DNA from 2 places in the Streptomyces sp. NPDC041108 genome. Region 2 is predicted to be linked to the other one. Evidence: predicted binding sites of a transcription regulator. Region 2 holds the regulator's gene; the other holds the start of a gene.
What was found. Region 2 encodes HspR, which represses chaperone genes until heat shock. Its sites were predicted from a motif close to TTGAGNNNNNNNNNCTCAA; they were not measured.
Positions count from the first base shown of each region.

Region 1: a site for HspR is predicted at 2,756-2,774, ahead of lon (endopeptidase La). Genes of this name have one in related genera too.

Region 1 covers NZ_JBVIYK010000003.1:126,777-136,199, reverse strand. Annotated here, with positions in the region: gene ACZ6BB_RS10145 (response regulator transcription factor) at 1-416, opposite strand, end outside; gene ACZ6BB_RS10140 (spermine/spermidine synthase domain-containing protein) at 548-1,222, opposite strand; gene ACZ6BB_RS10135 (rhomboid-like protein) at 1,412-2,365, shown strand; gene lon (endopeptidase La) at 2,797-5,199, shown strand; gene ACZ6BB_RS10125 (MarR family winged helix-turn-helix transcriptional regulator) at 5,402-5,917, shown strand; gene ACZ6BB_RS10120 (protein phosphatase 2C domain-containing protein) at 5,973-6,758, opposite strand; gene ACZ6BB_RS10115 (sensor histidine kinase) at 7,136-9,423, shown strand, end outside.
Region 2 covers NZ_JBVIYK010000006.1:306,097-315,519, forward strand. Annotated here, with positions in the region: gene dnaK (molecular chaperone DnaK) at 1-35, shown strand, start outside; gene grpE (nucleotide exchange factor GrpE) at 32-715, shown strand; gene dnaJ (molecular chaperone DnaJ) at 758-1,936, shown strand; gene ACZ6BB_RS19520 (heat shock protein transcriptional repressor HspR) at 1,942-2,412, shown strand; gene ACZ6BB_RS19525 (hypothetical protein) at 2,571-5,324, opposite strand; gene ACZ6BB_RS19530 (hypothetical protein) at 5,387-5,959, shown strand; gene ACZ6BB_RS19535 (GntR family transcriptional regulator) at 6,078-6,341, opposite strand; gene ACZ6BB_RS19540 (GntR family transcriptional regulator) at 6,338-6,586, opposite strand; gene ACZ6BB_RS19545 (hypothetical protein) at 7,067-7,324, shown strand; gene ACZ6BB_RS19550 (hypothetical protein) at 7,507-8,331, shown strand; gene ACZ6BB_RS19555 (hypothetical protein) at 8,351-8,620, opposite strand; gene ACZ6BB_RS19560 (WhiB family transcriptional regulator) at 8,649-9,423, opposite strand, start outside.

The sequences.
Region 1 (9,423 bases), on a different contig from region 2:
GCCCGCTCCACCCGGCGCAGCAGGACATGCACGCGGGCGGCCAGTTCCCGCATGGAGAACGGCTTGGTCATGTAGTCGTCGGCGCCGACGCCGAGCCCGACCAGCATGTCCGTCTCGTCGTCCCGGGCGGTGAGCATCAGCACGGGGACGGGCCGCTGGGCCTGGACGCGCCTGCACACCTCCAGGCCGTCGAAGCCGGGCAGCATGATGTCGAGGATCAGCAGGTCGGGCTGCCATGCCTCCGCGGTGTCGACCGCGGCGGGCCCGTCGGTCGCGGTCTGCACGACGAAACCCTCGGCGCGCAGGCGGGCCGCGATGGCGTCGACGATCGTCGGGTCGTCCTCGACCACGAGCACCCGGCGCTGTGCGCCCGGGGTCGCTGCGGTGCCGCTGTGGGTGGTGTGTGTCTGCTCCATCGCCCGCCCCTGTGTTGCTTTCCGGAATCCGTGGGGTGATCCCTTGACTACGCATGGCTGCGCATGACTGCGATTGACGCTTGAATGATCGGCGTCAGGCAAGCAGGGTACGGGCAGTCACCGCACTGCGGCTATCCAGGTCGGATCGCGATGTGCACCACGTCCGGAACTCCCCGGGCAACCTCGATCTCTTCGGTACGCACCCGTTGGAACCCGGCATTCCGCAAGGTTTCCTCGAATTCCGGAGAAGGCTGCGCCGACCACACGGCCAGCACCCCGCCCGGCCTCAACACCCTTGCGCAGCTTGCCAATCCAGCAGGTGAATACAGGTTTCCGTTGGTCTCGGAGACGGTCCAGTCGGGCCCGTTGTCGATGTCCAGACAGAGTGCGTCGAACGTGTCGGATGTCTCATTGACGTACGCCACGAGATCGGCTTCCACGATGGCCGTGCGTGAGTCCTTCAGCGCCTCCGCGGACACCTCGGACAGCGGGCCCGCGCGGTGCCACTCGATCACGGAGGGTTCGCGTTCGACGACCGTGATCGTTCCCCAGCGCGGATCCGCGGCGGCGTGTGCGAGCGAGAAGCCGACGCCCAGGCCGCCGATCAGCACACTCGGCCGAGAACGGTCGCTCAGCGCGTCGAGGGCGGCGTCGACCAGCAGCCGTTCCGAGCGGCCGTCCGAGGTGTCCATCAGGAAGCAGCCGTTGGCGATGATCTGCAGCAGCTCCCCGTGCCTGCGGAGCACGACCTCCCCGTAGGGGCCCTCGCGCCGGTCGATGACTTCGGGTTCGTCGGTGATGGGCATGCGTCCATCCTTACCTGTGCGCGGGCGAGGGGGCCGACGATTTTACGGCGGCGGGCGGGGCACCTGCGAGCTGCCGCGGGGGCGTCGCTGCTGTCGAGTCGCTGTGAATCGGGGAGAGGGTGGCGGAGGTTACAGACAGGGGCGTATCGGAGCGTCGAGGGTGGGGTGAAACGGAAGGAGCGCCTCACTTTGGATGCCGCCCAGGCCGTGAAGCCCGTGAAGCCCGTGGAACCCGTCGAGCCGACTCGGGCCGTCGAGCCGGCACCGTCCGGTGTGCCGGTCGAGCCGGTGGAGAGCCTGGAGGGCCTTGAGGCCGGGGCGCGGGCGGCGGGGGCCCGGGTGACGCCGTCGGTGACCGGGCCCGTCCTCGACGGCATCCCGCGGCAACCGGGTGCGGCGTCCGTGCGCGTGCCGGACGGGGACGGGGAGTGCGCGGGGCGCGCAGGATCCGTTGCCGCCCCGGTCGCGCGCGCCCGGGGCCCGCGCCCCTGGCGCCTGCTCCCCACCCCCGTCGGCACGCCCTTCACCTTCTTCTACGCCTGCGTCCTGGTCGTCACCTCGGTCGTGGCCGAGTACGCCGATCCCGCCGTGGTGCACGCGCTCCACCAGAGTTCCAGCACGGACGTGGCACACCTGGTCCTGGCCCCCGTGCTCGTGCTGCCCGCGAGCGCGCTGTGGGTCGCGGGCGGGGTCGCGTCCCCGTACGCCCTCGCCTTCCTGCTGGTACTGACCGCACTGGAGCGCCGGATCGGCGGATGGCGCACGGCCGGGGTCTTTCTGCTGGGCCATGTCCTCGCCACCCTGGTCACGGAGGTCCCGGTCGGGTTCGCCGTCCTGGCGGGCCACCTTCCCGGCAGCTCCCTCCACCGCCTCGACTACGGCATCAGCTTCGGGGTGGCGGCGTGCGTGGGCGCGTTGGCGGGGCTGCTGACGCCGTGGCTGCGGTGGCCGATCCTGCTGCTGTTCGCCGGAATGCTGGTGGACGACCTGATCGCCTACACGGACCCGGTGACGAACTGGGGTCACCTGCTGTCCCTGACGATGGGAGTGGCGACCTGGCCGCTCGTACGCCACCGGCGACGGGCGGACCGGGACCGCCGGGCGCTCCCGGAGGCAGGCGCGGACCGCCACGACGGCTGGTGATCAGCGGGGTTCCCGCCCCGCGGCCGGGTGGACGTTCGCCGGGTCCGGCCCGCGTGGGCATCCGTCAACTCCGGCTCGTGCGGGTGTTCGTCGACCCGGCCGACTCGGATGCCAGGTGTCGGGCCTGCGTGGGTGTCCGTCGACTTCGGCCCGCTTGAAGGCCCTTTCGTCTCGCGAGAGGCAGTCGCTCCGGCCCGCGTCAACGTCGCCTCGCCCCAGGCCAGGCCGGCCGCATGTCCCCCGGGTGCGCGCCCGTGCCACCGTCGCGCCCCTGGCCCGCACGACCCCGTACGCCGTCTCCACGGCACCCGTTCCGCCCCTCTTCCCGCCCGGTTGATCGCCCACAGCGAACGCGGCGCCCCTCGGGGAACATTCCTCGGCTCATGTGCATTGAGTCGGCATAGCTCAACTTGACTGCCGAGGGAGAGATCATGGCTTCGACGTCCGCACCGCTCACCCTGCCCGTGTTGCCGCTCGACGGGGAGGTCGTGCTGCCGGGAATGGTGGTGCCGCTGGACCTCAATGACACGGATGTACGGGCGGCGGTGGAGGCCGCGCAGGCGGCGGCGCGGGCCGAGCCAGGGAAGCCGAAGGTGCTGCTGGTGCCGCGGATCGACGGGGCGTACGCGGGCACGGGTGTGCTCGGGACCGTCGAGCAGGTCGGACGGCTGGCCGACGGGGACCCCGGCGCGCTCATCCGCGCGGTGCGCCGGGTGCGGATCGGGGCCGGGACGACCGGGCCCGGCGCCGCCCTGTGGGTCGAGGGGACGAGCGTCGACGAGAGCGTGCCGGAGCCGCTGCCCGGTCAGGTCGCCGAACTCGCCAAGGAGTACAAGGCCCTCGCCACCAGCTGGCTGCGCAAGCGCGGCGCCTGGCAGGTCGTGGACCGGGTACAGGCGATCGACGACGTGTCCGCCCTCGCCGACAACTCCGGGTACTCGCCGTTCCTCACCACCGAGCAGAAGATCCAGCTCCTGGAGACCGGCGACCCCGTCGCCCGGCTGAAGCTCGCCACCCAGCAGCTGCGGGACCACCTCGCCGAGCAGGACGTCGCCGAGACCATCGCCAAGGACGTCCAGGAGGGCGTCGAGAAGCAGCAGCGCGAGTTCCTGCTGCGGCGTCAGCTCGAAGCCGTCCGCAAGGAACTGCGCGAGCTGAACGGCGAACAGGACGGTGAGGAGTCCGACGACTACCGGGCCCGCGTCGAGGCCGCCGATCTGCCGGAGACCGTGCGGGAGGCCGCGCTCAAGGAGGTCGACAAGCTGGAGCGGTCGAGTGACCAGTCCCCCGAGGGCGGGTGGATCAGGACCTGGCTCGACACCGTGCTCGAACTCCCCTGGAACGAGCGGACCGAGGACGCCTACGACATCCGGGGCGCCCAGCGGGTGCTCGACGCCGAGCACGCCGGCCTGGAGGACGTGAAGGAACGCATCACCGAGTACCTCGCCGTGCGCAAGCGGCGTGCGGACCGGGGACTGGGCGTCGTCGGCGGGCGGCGCGGCGGCGCCGTGCTCGCGCTCGTCGGGCCGCCCGGCGTCGGCAAGACCAGCCTCGGCGAGTCCGTGGCCCACGCGATGGGGCGCAAGTTCGTCCGGGTCGCGCTCGGCGGCGTACGGGACGAGGCGGAGATCCGCGGGCACCGGCGTACGTACGTGGGTGCGCTCCCCGGCCGGATCGTGCGGGCCATCAAGGAGGCCGGGTCCATGAACCCCGTCGTCCTGCTCGACGAGATCGACAAGGTCGGCTCCGACTTCCGGGGCGACCCGGCGGCGGCCCTGCTCGAAGTCCTCGACCCCGCGCAGAACCACACCTTCCGGGACCACTACCTGGAGGTCGAGCTGGACCTGAGCGACGTCGTCTTCCTGGCCACGGCCAACGTGCTGGAGGCGATCCCCGAGGCGCTGCTCGACCGCATGGAGCTGGTCCGGCTGGACGGATACACAGAGGACGAGAAGGTCGTCATCGCGCGGGACCACCTGCTGCCCCGTCAGCTGGACCGGGCCGGGCTCGGCGCCGACGAGGTCGTCCTCGACGAGAGCGCGCTGCGCAAGCTCGCCGGCGAGTACACGCGCGAGGCGGGCGTCCGGAACCTGGAGAGGTCCGTCGCGCGGCTGCTGCGCAAGGTCGCCGCCCAGCACGAACTGGGGCAGCGGGAGCTGCCGTTCACCGTCACCGACGGGGACCTGCGCGGGCTCATCGGGCGTCCGCACCACGTGCCCGAGGCGGCGCAGGACCCGGCGGAGCGGCGTACGGCCGTGCCGGGCGTCGCGACCGGGCTCGCCGTCACCGGCGCGGGCGGCGACGTGCTGTACGTCGAGGCGTCGCTCGCCGACCCGGAGACGGGCGCGGCGGGGCTGACCCTCACCGGCCAGCTGGGCGACGTGATGAAGGAGTCCGCGCAGATCGCCCTCTCCTTCCTCCGCTCGCACGGCGCGGAGCTGGAGCTGCCCGTCGCCGACCTCAAGGACCGGGGCGTGCACATCCACTTCCCGGCGGGCGCGGTGCCGAAGGACGGCCCGAGCGCCGGCGTCACCATGACGACGGCCCTCGCCTCGCTCCTGTCCGGCAGGCTCGTCCGCACGGACGTGGCCATGACGGGTGAGGTCTCGCTGACGGGCCGGGTCCTGCCCATCGGCGGGGTGAAGCAGAAGCTGCTCGCCGCGCACCGGGCCGGTGTCACGACCGTCGTCATCCCGAAGCGGAACGAGGCGGACCTCGATGATGTGCCCGCCGAGGTGCTGGAGAAGCTCGACGTGCACGCCGTCACGGATGTCCGCCAGGTCCTGGAGCTGGCGCTCGCGCCGGCGGCGGTGGAGGTGCCGGTGGCAGCGTGACCGGCAGGGACCTCTCGCGCGGTTCCCCGCGGCCCTGAATGCACCGGGCCCGCGGGGAACCGCGCGACCAGCCCTCACCGGCCCCGCGGGCGGCCTGCACCGCCTCCGCCCCCCACCTGGGAAATACTGACCGGTGCTGCCCGCGGACGCGGAGCAGGCGGAAACCATCAGGTACCCGGAATCGGAAAGCAGGAGCGCTGACGTGCACGACGAGGGCGGGAACGGCGACGGCGGGAACGGCGACGGCGGCGGCGGCGGTCTCGGAGCCGGTATGCCGGCGGGCGCCATGGACCAGGCATTCCTGGCGCTGGAGCGGGAGTTGACGGTCCTGTTGCGGCGCGCCCGCGCCAAGTCCGGGGAGATGGCCCGTGCCGTCCACCCCGACCTGGAGTCCGCCGCCTACGGCCTCCTCGCCCGCCTCGACGAGGCCCACCGCCTGCGCGCCACCGAACTCGCCGCCTACATCGGAGTCGGCAAGGCCACCATGTCCCGTCAACTGCGCGCCCTGGAACACCTCGGCCTGATCGCCCGCGAACCCGACCCCGCCGACGGTCGCGCCTGGCTCGTCCACCTCACGGAGGAGGGCCGGGCCCGGTTCCGCGCCGTCCGGGACGCCCGCCGGGTCGCCTACGTACGGCAGCTCGCGGGCTGGGACCGGGACGAGGTGGCCCAACTGGCACGGCTGCTGCACCAGTTGAACCGCGGAGTGGAGGGCTGAGCGGCGCGGGCAGCCCTCGCTCCCGCGCGGACACCCCGCCCTCGGCCCCACCGCGTCACTCCCGCACGTACACCACGCTCGCGTCGTCGTGCCGCTTGGCACGGCCCAGGAACTCGCGTTCCACATCGGTGGATTCGAGCTCCCGCACGCGCCGCACCAGGCCGTGCGCCCCCACTTTGCGGACCAGGGTGAGGCAGGCCGTCCAGTCGCCCTCGCGGAACGTCTCCACCCAGCGGCTCGCGCCGTCCGTCAGGGCGAGGAGCGACCGCACCTCCGCACGGGGGACGGTGCCCGTCACCGCCCGGGCCGCCACCGCCGGATCGGCGGCCGCCGTCCAGAAGCCGCCCTCCCGGTTGCGCACGGTCGAGTCGACGATCGCGGCCGTGGCCCGGGAGGCCGGGGGCAGCAGGGACAGCCGGTCGTCCAGGACGGCCGTCACCGTGCCGTCCGGTCGTTCGAGCAGCAGGGCCGAGTCCGACAGCACCAGGTACTCCACGGCCGCCGGTGACCAGCGGGCGAGGGCCACTGTGGCCTGTGGTGTTCGCGGGTGAGAAAGGTCACAGGTTTGGACATGGGCCCGGGCGGTACGGGAGATGGCCTGTGAGAGCACGTCGGACAAGGGCGAATCCCGCTCCGAAACGGACAGTTCGGTCAGGGTGCCGCCGAGGCGGGAAGTGAACCATGCGACCGAATGTCGACAGCCGTAGCCGTCGCGCGGTGGAGTCACGCCGTCGAGGACGACGAGGGCGCCGCCCTGTCCCCCCGCGGGCAGGGCCACCGACGCGAAGTCCTCGTTGGGGCGGAGGGGGTCGCCGGGCTCCGAGACCAGTTCGGTGCGCATTCGGCCAGTCTGCACGAGCCCGCCACGGGATTCGTGCAAGGCCGGCCGCGGTCCTCGCGGGACCCGGACCCTCCCGAGGGGCCGCCGGGTTTGGCATGGAATGATCGTGAGCGGTGAGGCGCGGCGGCGAATACTGTCAAAGCGCGTCGCCGACGTCCAACCGGCCCGACGTGCGGGACATCGCCACGAGCCGGGGGAACTTGCCCGCCAACTCCCCGGGGATGTTCACTCCTTCGGGTGGCGGGACTGATGATGCGGGACCGCTGCCCACCGGCACTGGGAGGGTCGGGAGCCGTACCGGGGGGACGGCCGTATTTGACGAGTTGACGGATCGTCACCCGGGCCAATGGGTACACGAGTCAGGAATGCGAGCACCGGTGCAGAAGACGCGGCCTCGGCGCGCAGACAAGCAGGCAGCCTCGAAGGCCTCCGCGGCCTCCCCGAACCAGCAGGGGACGGCGCAGGCCCCGGCCGTCGGCACCGGGCGGAAGGCTCACGTACGCAACCGGCTCATCGTCGCCGTGGCCGTCGTGGCCGCCGCCATAGCGGGTGCCGGAGCGCCCTCCGTCCTCGCCGCGTCGGAGCAACTGCGCGACACCCAGAGCCTGGTCACCCTCGCCGGGCAGACCCAGGAGACGCTCACCCTCGCGCACGCGCTGGCCGACGAGCGCGACGAGGTCACCGCGTACATCGCCGCCGGCCGGCCCGCGTCGGCCGCGCCCAGCAAGCAGCGCGGCGACCGCGTCGACACCCAGATCGCGGAGCTGCGCGCGGACACCGGCGGCTCCTCGGTGATGCGGGAGACGATCGACAGCGCCGAGTCCATCGCCGCCGTACGGCAGGCGGCGCTCACCGGGAAGAGCAGCGCGCTGGAAGCGCACACGGCGTACACCGCCGTCGTCACCGAACTCCACGCCCTCGCCGAGGAACTGGCCGAGAAGCTGCCGCCCCGCACCGGCGGCGGCGCCCACGCGCTCGCCGAACTCGACACCGCCGTCCAGCAGGCCGCCGCCGCCCGCGGGCTGCTCGTCGCCGCGCTCAGCGTGCCGACGACCACCGAGACGGTCATCGACCCCACCACCGGGCTGCCCACCACCACGACCGGTGTCTCCGCCGCCGACGAGAAGCAGCGCGACGCCCTCACCGCCGCCGCCCAGCAGGCCCGCGTCCGCTCCGACGCGGCCCTCGCCCACTTCCGCGAGACCGCGCCCGCCGCCGGCCGCTCCTCGTACGACGCCACGGTCACCGGCCCCGAGGCCGCCGCCGCCGACACGTACCTGGCCGACCTCACCGACCAGCCCACGCTCTCCGACAGAGAGGCGGACACCGACGCCAAGAAGGTCGACGCGGCGCTCTCCGCCCGGGTCGACCTGATGCGCGGCGCCGAGTCCTCCCTGTACGACCGGCGCACCAAGGACCTCGCCCGGCTGCGCGACGAGGACGTCACCGCGCTGGAGATCCGGGTCGCCGTGCTCGGCGCCCTGATGCTCCTCGCCGTCGGCGTCGCCACCGGCATGGCCCGCTCCCTCACCCGCCCGCTCGCGGTGCTGCGCATCGGCTCCGCCCGGGTCGCCAAAGACCCGGCGAACGAGGAGCCGGTCAAGTTCACGGGTCGCAACGACGAGTTCGCCCAGGTCGTACGCTCCGTCAACGCGCTCCACGCGCACGCCCTCGCCCTGCACGAGCGGCTCGCGCCCCTGGAGGGCGACCGCAAGCACCTGATCGGCCAGCGCCAGACGATGGCCGACGACCGTGACCGGCTGCGCGCCGAACTCGCCGACGCCACCGCGCACCTGACGAAGGTCCAGCACAGCGTCCACGCGACCTTCGTCAACCTCGCGCTGCGCTCCCTCGGCCTGGTCGAACGGCAGCTCGCCGTCATCGAGTCGCTGGAGGAGCGCGAGCAGGACCCCGACCGGCTCGCCACGCTGTTCAAGCTCGACCACTTCGCGACCGTCATGCGCCGCCACAGCGAGAACCTCCTCGTCCTGGCCGGTCACGAGCACGTCCAGCACCACGCCGGCCCCGTCCCGCTCGTCGACGTCGTCCGCGCCGCGGTCAGCGAGATCGAGCGCTACGACCGCGTCCGCATCGCCGCGCTGCCGCCGGGCGCGCACGTCGCCGGTTTCGCCGCCGACGACCTCAGCCACCTCCTCGCCGAACTCCTGGAGAACGGCACGTCGTTCTCGCCGCCGGAGATGACCGTCGAGGTCTCGGGCCGGGCCACGGAGGACGGCGAGATCACCCTCTCCGTCCAGGACGGCGGCATCGGCGTCGCCCCCGACCGGCTCGCCGGGCTCAACTCCCGCCTCGGCGACTTCGACCCCGAGGCGCCCTACGAGAAGGAGGACGGCCAGGGCCTCGGACTCGGCCTCTACGTCGTCGCCCGCCTCGCCCACCGGCTCGGCACCCCCGTACGGCTCCAGCCGCACGGCTCGGGCGGCACCGTCGCGGTCGTCGTCCTGCCCAAGGCGCTGCTGGCCCCCGCGCCCGCCGTGCCCGTGGGCACCCCGGTCCCGCACACGCCCTCGCTCTCCCTGCCGGGTGCCGACGCCGAGGCCAACGCGAACGTCCTGCCCGGCCGTTCCGTCGCCGTACGCCAGCCCGAGGGCGACGGCGACCCGCTGATCGAGGCGGCCGAGGGGGCCCTGCTGGCCAGGGAGGC
Region 2 (9,423 bases):
ACGAGGACCGTGAGCGCAAGGACGGTGCCGCGTGACGGAGGAGACCCCGGGCTTCGACGAGCAGCAGCCGCAGTCGGCTCAGCCGCAGCAGCCTGATGTCCCCTCCGGCTCTGACGACGCCGAGCCGAAGGCCGCCCCCCAGGAGGGGGCGGCCCCGGCCGGGGACGCGGCGGCGACGGCCCAGGTGGCCGGTCTGACGGCACAGCTGGACCAGGTGCGTACGGCGCTCGGTGAGCGCACGACGGACCTCCAGCGGCTCCAGGCCGAGTACCAGAACTACCGCCGACGGGTCGAGCGCGACCGGATCACGGTCAAGGAGATCGCCGTCGCGAACCTCCTGACCGAACTCCTGCCCGTGCTCGACGACATCGGCCGGGCGCGGGAGCACGGCGAACTCGTCGGCGGCTTCAAGTCCGTCGCCGAATCGCTGGAGACGGTCGCGGCGAAGATGGGCCTGCAGCAGTTCGGCAAGGAGGGCGAGCCCTTCGACCCGACGATCCACGAGGCCCTGATGCACAGTTACGCGCCCGACGTGACCGAGACGACGTGCGTGGCGATTCTCCAGCCGGGGTATCGCATCGGCGAGCGCACCATCCGCCCCGCGCGGGTGGCCGTGGCCGAACCGCAGCCCGGTGCGCAGACCGCGAAGGCCGAGGAGGCCGAGGGTGCCTCCGGTGCCGACGACAAGGAGAGCGGTGGCCCGGACGAGGGCTGACGCAGGCGGCATGCAGGATGAGCGGAAGGAGGGACGTCGCGGATGAGTACCAAGGACTTCATCGAGAAGGACTACTACAAGGTCCTCGGCGTCCCCAAGGACGCCACCGAGGCCGAGATCAAGAAGGCGTACCGCAAACTCGCCCGCGAGTTCCACCCGGACGCCAACAAGGGGAACGTCAGGGCCGAGGAGCGCTTCAAGGAGATCTCCGAGGCCAACGACATCCTCGGTGACCCCAAGAAGCGCAAGGAGTACGACGAGGCCCGCGCCCTCTTCGGCAACGGCGGGTTCCGCCCGGGGCCGGGCGCCGGCGGCGGCTCGTTCAACTTCGACCTGGGCGACCTCTTCGGAGGCGGCGCCCAGGGCGGGGGGCAGGCGGGCGGCTTCGGCGGGGGCATCGGCGATGTCTTCGGGGGCCTGTTCAACCGGGGCAGCTCCGGCACCACGCGGGTGCAGCCCCGGCGCGGCCAGGACATCGAGTCCGAGGTCACGCTGAGCTTCACCGAGGCCATCGAGGGTGCGACCGTACCGCTCAGGATGTCCTCGCAGTCGCCCTGCAAGGCATGTTCCGGCACCGGCGACGCCAACGGCACACCCCGTGTGTGCCCGACGTGCGTCGGCACCGGCCAGGTCGCGCGGGGCTCGGGCGGCGGCTTCTCCCTGACCGACCCGTGCCCGGACTGCAAGGGCCGGGGCCTGATCGCCGAGGACCCCTGCGACATCTGCAAGGGGTCGGGCCGCGCCAAGTCCTCCCGCACCATGCAGGTCAGGATCCCGGCGGGCGTCTCCGACGGCCAGCGGATCCGGCTGCGGGGCAAGGGCGCGCCCGGGGAACGGGGCGGACCGGCGGGCGACCTGTACGTCGTCGTGCACGTCGATCCGCACCCGGTGTTCGGCCGCAAGGACGACAACCTCACGGTGACCGTCCCGGTGACCTACCCCGAGGCGGCACTGGGCGGTGAGGTCCGGGTCCCGACCCTGGGCGGACCGCCGGTCACCCTGAAACTGCCTCCGGGCACCCCCAACGGCCGTACGATGCGGGCCCGGGGCAAGGGCGCCTTCCGCAAGGACGGGACTCGCGGGGACCTGCTGATCACCGTCGAGGTGAGTGTTCCGAAGGACCTGTCGGGGAAGGCTCGTGACGCCCTGGAGGCGTATCGCGAGGCGACCGCGGACGAGGACCCGCGGGCGGAGCTGTTCCAGGCCGCGAAGGGAGCTTGAATGTGATGGACGGCCGCCGTAGGCAGAATCCGTTGGGCAGGGCGTACGAGCTGACGGAAGAGACACCGGTGTACGTCATCTCGGTGGCCGCCCAGCTGTCCGGTCTGCACCCGCAGACCCTGCGCCAGTACGACCGTCTCGGCCTGGTCTCCCCGGACCGCACCGCCGGGCGCGGCCGCCGCTACTCGGCCCGTGACATCGAACTGCTGCGCACCGTCCAGCAGTTGTCGCAGGACGAGGGCATCAACCTGGCCGGCATCAAGCGCATCATCGAGCTGGAGAACCAGGTCGCCGCCCTCCAGTCGAGGGTCGCCGAGATGGAGGCCGCCCTCGACGGAGCCGCCGCGACCATGCGCCAGCGCGAGGCCGCGGTCCACGCCTCGTACCGGCGCGACCTGGTGCCGTATCAGGAGATGCAGCAGAGCAGCGCGTTGGTGGTGTGGCGGCCGAAGGGGCGGCAGGCACAGTCGGACTGACCATCCCAAGTACGCGGAAGGGCCCGGAGGTTCGCACGAACCTCCGGGCCCTTCCGCGTCGGGCGTCAGCTCTCGGTGGCCAGTTCGGTCGTCGGAAGGCGCCGGTGCCCGAGCGGGGCTGATTCCCGGGCCCCCTGCGGTGTCTCCGGTCGGCTGGGTCAGTCGCCCATGCCGAGCCCCGGATGGGGGCGCTCGTGGCCGGGCGGTAGTTGCTGTGGCTGTTGGGTAGTGGGGCGGGGCGCGCCGGAGGTGCCGCGCGGAGGCATGCCGACTTCCCAGAGGGGGGTGTCGGGTGCGGCTCGATCGGCGGCGGGCGTGCCGGGTGCCGGTCGGGCGGGGGTGGGAGCGCTCGGAGACCGCTCGGCGGTGGGGGGTTTCTGCCGCGGCTGTGCCTCCTTCTGCGGCGGGGTGGCGCTCGCGGGGCCCCCGCCCGGTGTCTCCGTCTCTGCGGCTGATTCGGTGGCCAGGCCCGGGCGGCGCCAGCGTTCCGGGATGGTCGACCGGTGTTGCACAGCGCTCTCATCGCCTGCCTGGACCGCTGCCACGGCGCGTGCGCGCAGGGCGCTCTGGCGGGCGACGGGGGCGAAGCCGGGAGCGGCGTTGCCGGTCTCGGCGGGAAGGCCCCGGGCGCCCATCTCGTTCAACTGCTGCTGGAGGCCCGACTCCGGGGCGAAGATCTCGCGCGGCAGCTGCCAGGAGGCCGCGCCGTCCACGTCGACCCGGTGTTCCTTGCCGTCGACGGTGAAGGTGAGGCCGTAGCCGATGTACTGGTCGTCCTTGTCGAACTGCAGATCGCCGGAGATCTCACCGCCCCGGTCCCGGACCTCGTTCGCGAGGACCTGGAGGGCGGGCGGGAGCGGGTTGGTACGGCCGAGGCTGGTGACGTAGCCGCCGGCCCGCAGCACCTTCCGCTGGCTGTTCTCTCCTTCCCCTTCCTCGTAGGGGATCTGGAAGCGGGTCTCCTCGGCCTCCTCGTCCCAGTAGGTCTCGACGGCACCCAGCCGCGCCGTGATGAAGGTCAGCCGTGGCCGGTCGGGCCCGCTGTACGCCTTCTCCATCGCCGGGAACTGGACCTGGTGCCGCAGGGCCAGCGGTGGAGGCGCGCCGATGATCGTGACGTGGGCGTCCGGGTTCTGCGTGAGGATGATCTCGGCGTTGGCTACCCCGGTGCCGCCGGAGCCCGCGACGACCCAGTCCTTGGCCTCCCGCGCATCGAAGCGGTTCTCGGCGACCTCGTCGCCGAGCAGCGCACGGCCCGGTGCCTCCTCGCGTGCCGTCTCCCACTTGCCCGTCGCGGCGAGGGCGCCGAAGCAGTTGTCGATGCGGGCCTTGCCGGGGCTGAGGCCGGCGGTGAGGGCCTCCATCAGCGGTGAGGACTTCAGGACGTCGAGCACCGTACGAGCGTCCGTGCCGCCCCGCTCGGCCTGGGTCAGCCAGGCCCGCAGCTCGCCCGAGTACGGCAGGCCCTCGTCCTCCAGCTCCCGCAGCCGGTCACCGATCAGCCGCACGGCCTCGCTGCGGCTTTCCACCGGGTGGTCCCCACGAGGCATGCCGGGGACGACCTCGGGAGTCAGACCGGTGGCGATGCTCGGGACGCCGTCGCAGGCCACCCAGAGCGGGGGTGGGGCCTCCTTGCCGTCCACAGCCGGTCTCTGGATCTCGGCGAGGAGTTCGCCGTCACGGCCGAGCCGCAGGCGGGCGTGGCCGTTCACCACGTCTCCCCGGGTGGCGAGCTGGTCCTCCCAGATCCGTACGGCTTCGATGGGCAGGCGGTGCCCGGGGTGCTCGACCGTGGAGTGCGGGTCGACTCCCATCCACTGGGCGAGGTCCCGGTCCTGATCCGCCGACTGCACGATGCCCCGGCCGGGGTCCAGGTGCCACCGGCCGTTTCCGTCGATCAGCAGCGCGTCCGGGTCCCGTCCGGTCAGGCTCGCGCCGCCGCCGATCACCACGCGGCGGGTCGGGAACTCCCTCTGCGCCAACTGCCCTTCGATCGCCTGCTCGGTGCGTGCGCTGATCTGGGCGCGGTATTCGGCCCATTGAACGGACGCTGCCTCCAACTGGTCGCGGGGGAGGGGCAGTCCGTTCTGGTCGTAGCCGGGCATGGGCATGGTGACTTCGCGGCGGCCGATGAAGGCCTCGACCTGACGTTCGGCGCGGAGGGCCGCGTCGCGGGAGGCTTGGAGGGCGGCGGCGTCGGTGGGGTCGAGGTGTTCTATGGGGTGGGCGAGGGTGGCGATCAGGCGTTTGGCTCGGGAGGAGAGGAAATCCTTGGAGAGGGTGCGCCGCCTACGGGCGGCACGAGACTCGTCCGCGTACGGCTCTCCGTCGGCTATGGCTGCCACTGGTCGCATACCGCATCGGTCGATCAGGGCCGAGAGGTCGGCACGTGCCTCGGCCCGCTGTGGCGCCGGGAGTTCCGCGTTGGAGGCGCGGGCGGCGAGCCAGTTCAGTTCGGCGACGCGTCCGTGGTCCCTGCTCGACAGTTCGTGTCGGTCGCCGAGATCGGCCTCCTGGTTCAGGAGGTCCCTGCCCACCGGAGCCAGACCCTGACTCGACCGGTCGCGGGCGGCGATGAGTTCACCCACCTCGTGGGCGAGGACACGGGTCAGGAGTTCGCTGGGCAGACGGTCGGATATCTGCACGACGTACTGATCCGTCGTCGTGTTCGTCATCGTATTGGCGATCATTCCCGAGACCATGGGAATGGCGTCCAGCCAGAGGTCGGCCGAACCGCCCTGCGTGTCCTCCAGGGCGAAGTACTCCCTGCCGTCCTCGGATATCCGCTCTTCGATCGACCTGAACCGCTCTCCGAGAACGACGGACGTCACTGTGCGCATCTCACGTTTCACCGTCGCGATCAGCGCCGCTTGCTGGGCCCGCAACCGCGCATCGGTGACCGTCGTGTCCACGTGATGTTCCTCCCCCTGTATCCGCGCCGACGCAAGCGCTGAACAGCCCTTAGGATCATGTCATGTTGACAGCGCGCTCATCGGCCGAAGCACACCTGTACATGGACCTGCATAGGTGTGAGTGCGGGTCGGGCGACTTCGACCGCCAACACCGGCTGGAACTGCACGGCGACGACCTGGTCGCGGTGTACGAGGGTGCCTGTCGGCAGTGTGGACGAACCCGCCGTTTCGAGTTCCGTATGACGGAAGAGATTCCGCCGCCCCCGCCGGCATTCGGTGGCGCTGAGCCGTCTCAGATCATTGATCCAGGAGAGTTCGAGGCGGTCGCGGGTCGGCTCGCCGAATCCACTGGAATTCAGCTCCTCAATACCCCCGAGTCCGAACACCACAAGCTTCGGGGAGCGATGGCCTATGTCGTCGCGGCGTACGAGGAGATGCTCAAGTTTCTTCCTCCGGGCCAGGACGCCATCCCAGCCAGTGCATTTGTGTCGGAAGTGGGCAGGGGGCGATATCGGCGCGACCCTGGCAACTTCGACCGCGACATCTTGGAGATGAACGTCAGGGACGCTCGCGCGGTCCTCGACGACATCGGCGAGGTCAGCCCCCCGCGCGGCGGCAACACCACCAGCGGCTGATCAGTCGCTCTCTCTCCGGATGGTCCAGCTCGGGCCCTTGCGGGAGGACCGGCGGGGGCGATGTCCAAAGAGGTCGCCGTAATGCGCCGGGGTCGCCCGCGAGCCGGTCAGTGCTCGGCTACGCCGGGGGTCGGGGGTCTTCGGAGGAGGGCGGCAGCGTGTCCGCCACGAACGTCCCCAGCCCGACTTCGCCTCGCGTCCAGCCCTGCTCGCGCACATGTCGCATGGCCTTCGCCGCCGTCGCGTTCACCACGTCGAACTCCTGGGCGATCTCCAGAGTGGACGGCACGCGGCTTCCCGGCGGGTATGTGCCGTCCTCGATGCGCCGGATGATCTCCGCTGCGATCTGTCGCCACAGCGGGCGCGTACGGTCAAGGATCACCGAGTAGACGCTTCCCCGGAGACGGGCGGCAGCGGGTCGACAACATACGTCCCCTTGGCCGCCAGCGTCTCGACCAGCCCTCGTTCGCGCAGGTCACGCACAGCCCGTCGTACTGTTCCAGGGCTGACCTGGTGCACATCGGCCAGCGCGCGCTCGTTCTCAAGCCGACCGCCGGGCGGAATCTCCCCGCTGCGGATCCGGCGCTCCAAGTCCCGTGCGATGCGTACCCACTCGTACTCAACCATGCTCCGATCATCTGCGCGTGCAGTGCATCCCGCGCACTGGGTAACACACTGTGCGGACTGTGCAGACAAAGCACACTGTGCACAGGGAGCAGATTGTGCTTATCCTGGGCACGAAAGCGCCCCGGCGGGAAGGGTGAGAGCTTCCGTGCCGGGGCTCAGCCGACTACACAGGAGTCGACCTATGCGCAGCCTACTGGCCGCGATCCTGAGCCTTTTCCTGCCTGCTCGCGGGGTACACCGAGCCGCGCCCGGGACGCCTGCACCCTCCTGCCCGCCCGTTGCCGCATCCCGGCCCGCACCTACGTGTCCATTCCTCGGCGACATCATCAGGGTCGACGGGTCGCCCCTCGTCCGGCCCTACGTCGTCGTGTGGGAGCGCGAGCGGGACGAGCTCGATCGCAGGCGCCTGCAGCGGGCGCGGCGCCGGGCGGCCGTTCTGGCGACGTTGGGTCAGGACTACTGCCCGTGGGAGGCCGCCGTATGAGCGGGCCGCGTCTGCGCAGCCTCGGCGTGGACCCGGCGACCGGCAGGGAGGCCCTCGCGGACACGCATCCCGGCGGTCTTCTCGAAGCGCTCGCCGATAAGCACGCACTGAAGGCCGCCGCCGTCCTGGTGACGGTCGTGGGTGCCGTACTGGAGGCAGGGAAGGCGTCGGACGCCGAACTCGCGGCCTTCGTGCCGGCGTTGTGCGCGGCTCTCGATGAGTGCGTCGGCATCATGGCGGCGGACGGGCGGTGACGGAGGACGCCGACCCTCGGGCGTAGCGGCGGTGGGTGGTCGGGGAATTCCCTGGGCACCCACCTGTCGTCAGGTGCCCCGCGGCAGCACCCCTGAGGGATATGGATGACGTGACCATGATCGAATAGGGTCTGGTCGCGCGCACGCGCGCGAAACGTGGGCCGACTCGGGGGAGAACGCACGTGGACACTGGAACGGGGCTGCGGGGATTCGTCCGCCTGGCGTTCGCCGGCCCGGTGGTGCGAGCCGTTCCGATCCGTCCCGACCGGATATCGGACCCGGTCATCGACCGGCTCCAGCGGGCCCGGACGGTGTTGGGGCTCCTGGCCGGCGTCTGGCTGGTGTTGGCCTACCCGATGCGCAAGGGGCGGGAGGACTTCGTCCTGGGCAAGGTGGAGAACCTGATGATCGGCTGCGCCGTCCTGGTGGCCGCCGGAGCCGTGGGCATCACGGTCTTCATCGTCGCCGCGCGCCCGCCGCTGCGCCGCCTGTACGCGCGCCGTCTCGTGAGTCCGCTGACGGTGCTCGGCGTCCTCGCCCTGGAGATGGGCATGTTCTGGCTCATGCTCCAGGCGGTGCGGGGCAACGTGCTGTCTCCCGACGGCCTCAACGCGTGGTTGTCCGATTCCGACGACTCGGAGGCGGGGGCCGGTACCGTGCTCCTCGGCCTGGTGGTGGGCCTGCTGGCCCTCTTGGCCCCCATCGCCTATTTCCTGCTGATGCTCGGCTCCGCGGTGCTCATTCTGGTGACCACCTACTCGGCGCTGAACTCATGCTTCCGCGTCGGCGATGTGCACGAGCTGCTGCCCGGACTTCTCTCGCCTCTGCTGTTCTGGTCGTTGTTCTTCATCAGCCTCTCCGACGGTCCCGACGTCTCGGCTCCGCCGGAGGTGCTGTACGCCTTCCTGCTCGGCGGGCCGCTGTCGGTGACGGCGTTGTCGGTGTGGGAGATACGACGTCTGCGCACGCAGTACGGGATGAACTTGCGGTCCTCGCTTGCCCGTTAGGGCTGTCGCCGGCCTTGGCTCAGTCCAGCTGTTCCGTGGTCCCGTCCGGGTGGATCAGGAGGCGGATGGCGCCGCCGTAGCGGTTGTCGGTGATCGTCGCCGGGGTGGGGGCGCCGAGTTGCTGGGCGCGTTGCTGCAGGATCGACAGGACGACGTCCTGGATGTCTCCGTAGGGCGGCGCGGTGACCGGGACGCCGTCGATGAGGCCGGCGTTGGGGGAGAAGACGTGGACCTGGGCGTCGGGCACGGCGGCGGGCGCCGGGCCCTGGCTCGGGAACGGTTCGGTCATCGGAGGCTGGGGTTCCTTCCGGCTCGGGTCAGGCGCTTTTCGCCTCTCCCCGTTCGGGGAGGAGGCTGTCGTCGGCGTCCTGGACGTCCTCGACACGCAGGACGTCCAGAACGCGAGCGTACGTGCCGCGCGAGAGGCGTTGCAGACGGCCCGACTTCACCAGGGCGGACAGGACGTTGCTGATCGTCTTCGACGGGTCGCCGTAGACCCCGGAGGGGAGGGCGCGCAGGACGTCGCGGGCGGAGAAGGCGCCGGGGAAGCCTGCGACGGCCTTCTCGACGGCCGCGCGGATGCTGGGGGTTGAAGGGGTGCGGCGGGTCTGTCCCGCTCCCCCTCCCGCCGCGGGCGCGACGCGCGGGTGGCCGCCGTGCAGGGGGTGTGCCGCCGGGTGGGCCGTGGGCGCGGCCGGGTGCGGGAGGCGGTCGTGGATCTCGCGGACGGCGGTGCGGATGGTCTGCAGGCGGGTGTCGCCGGTGTCGTCCGAGGCGGCGGCCAGCATGGTGGCGACCTTCTCTATGTTCGCGAGGGTGGCGGCGAGTTCGCGCTGCAGCGGTTCCAGGAAGTCGCGGCGGAGTGCGGTCACCGGGTCGGTGGTGGCGAGTTCGACGGAGACCGAGCCGGTGAGGGGGCGACGGGGCGGGAGAGGTGTGCCTGCGGCGTCCTCGGGGGCGTCGGCGCCGTCCGGCAGCAGCGACTCGACGGCTTCCCGTACGGCGGACAGGTCCCGCGGGGCTTCCGTGGCCGGATCGGCGACGCCGCCGGGCATGCACGCCAGCATGGTGACGAGCTGTTCGAGGCTGGTG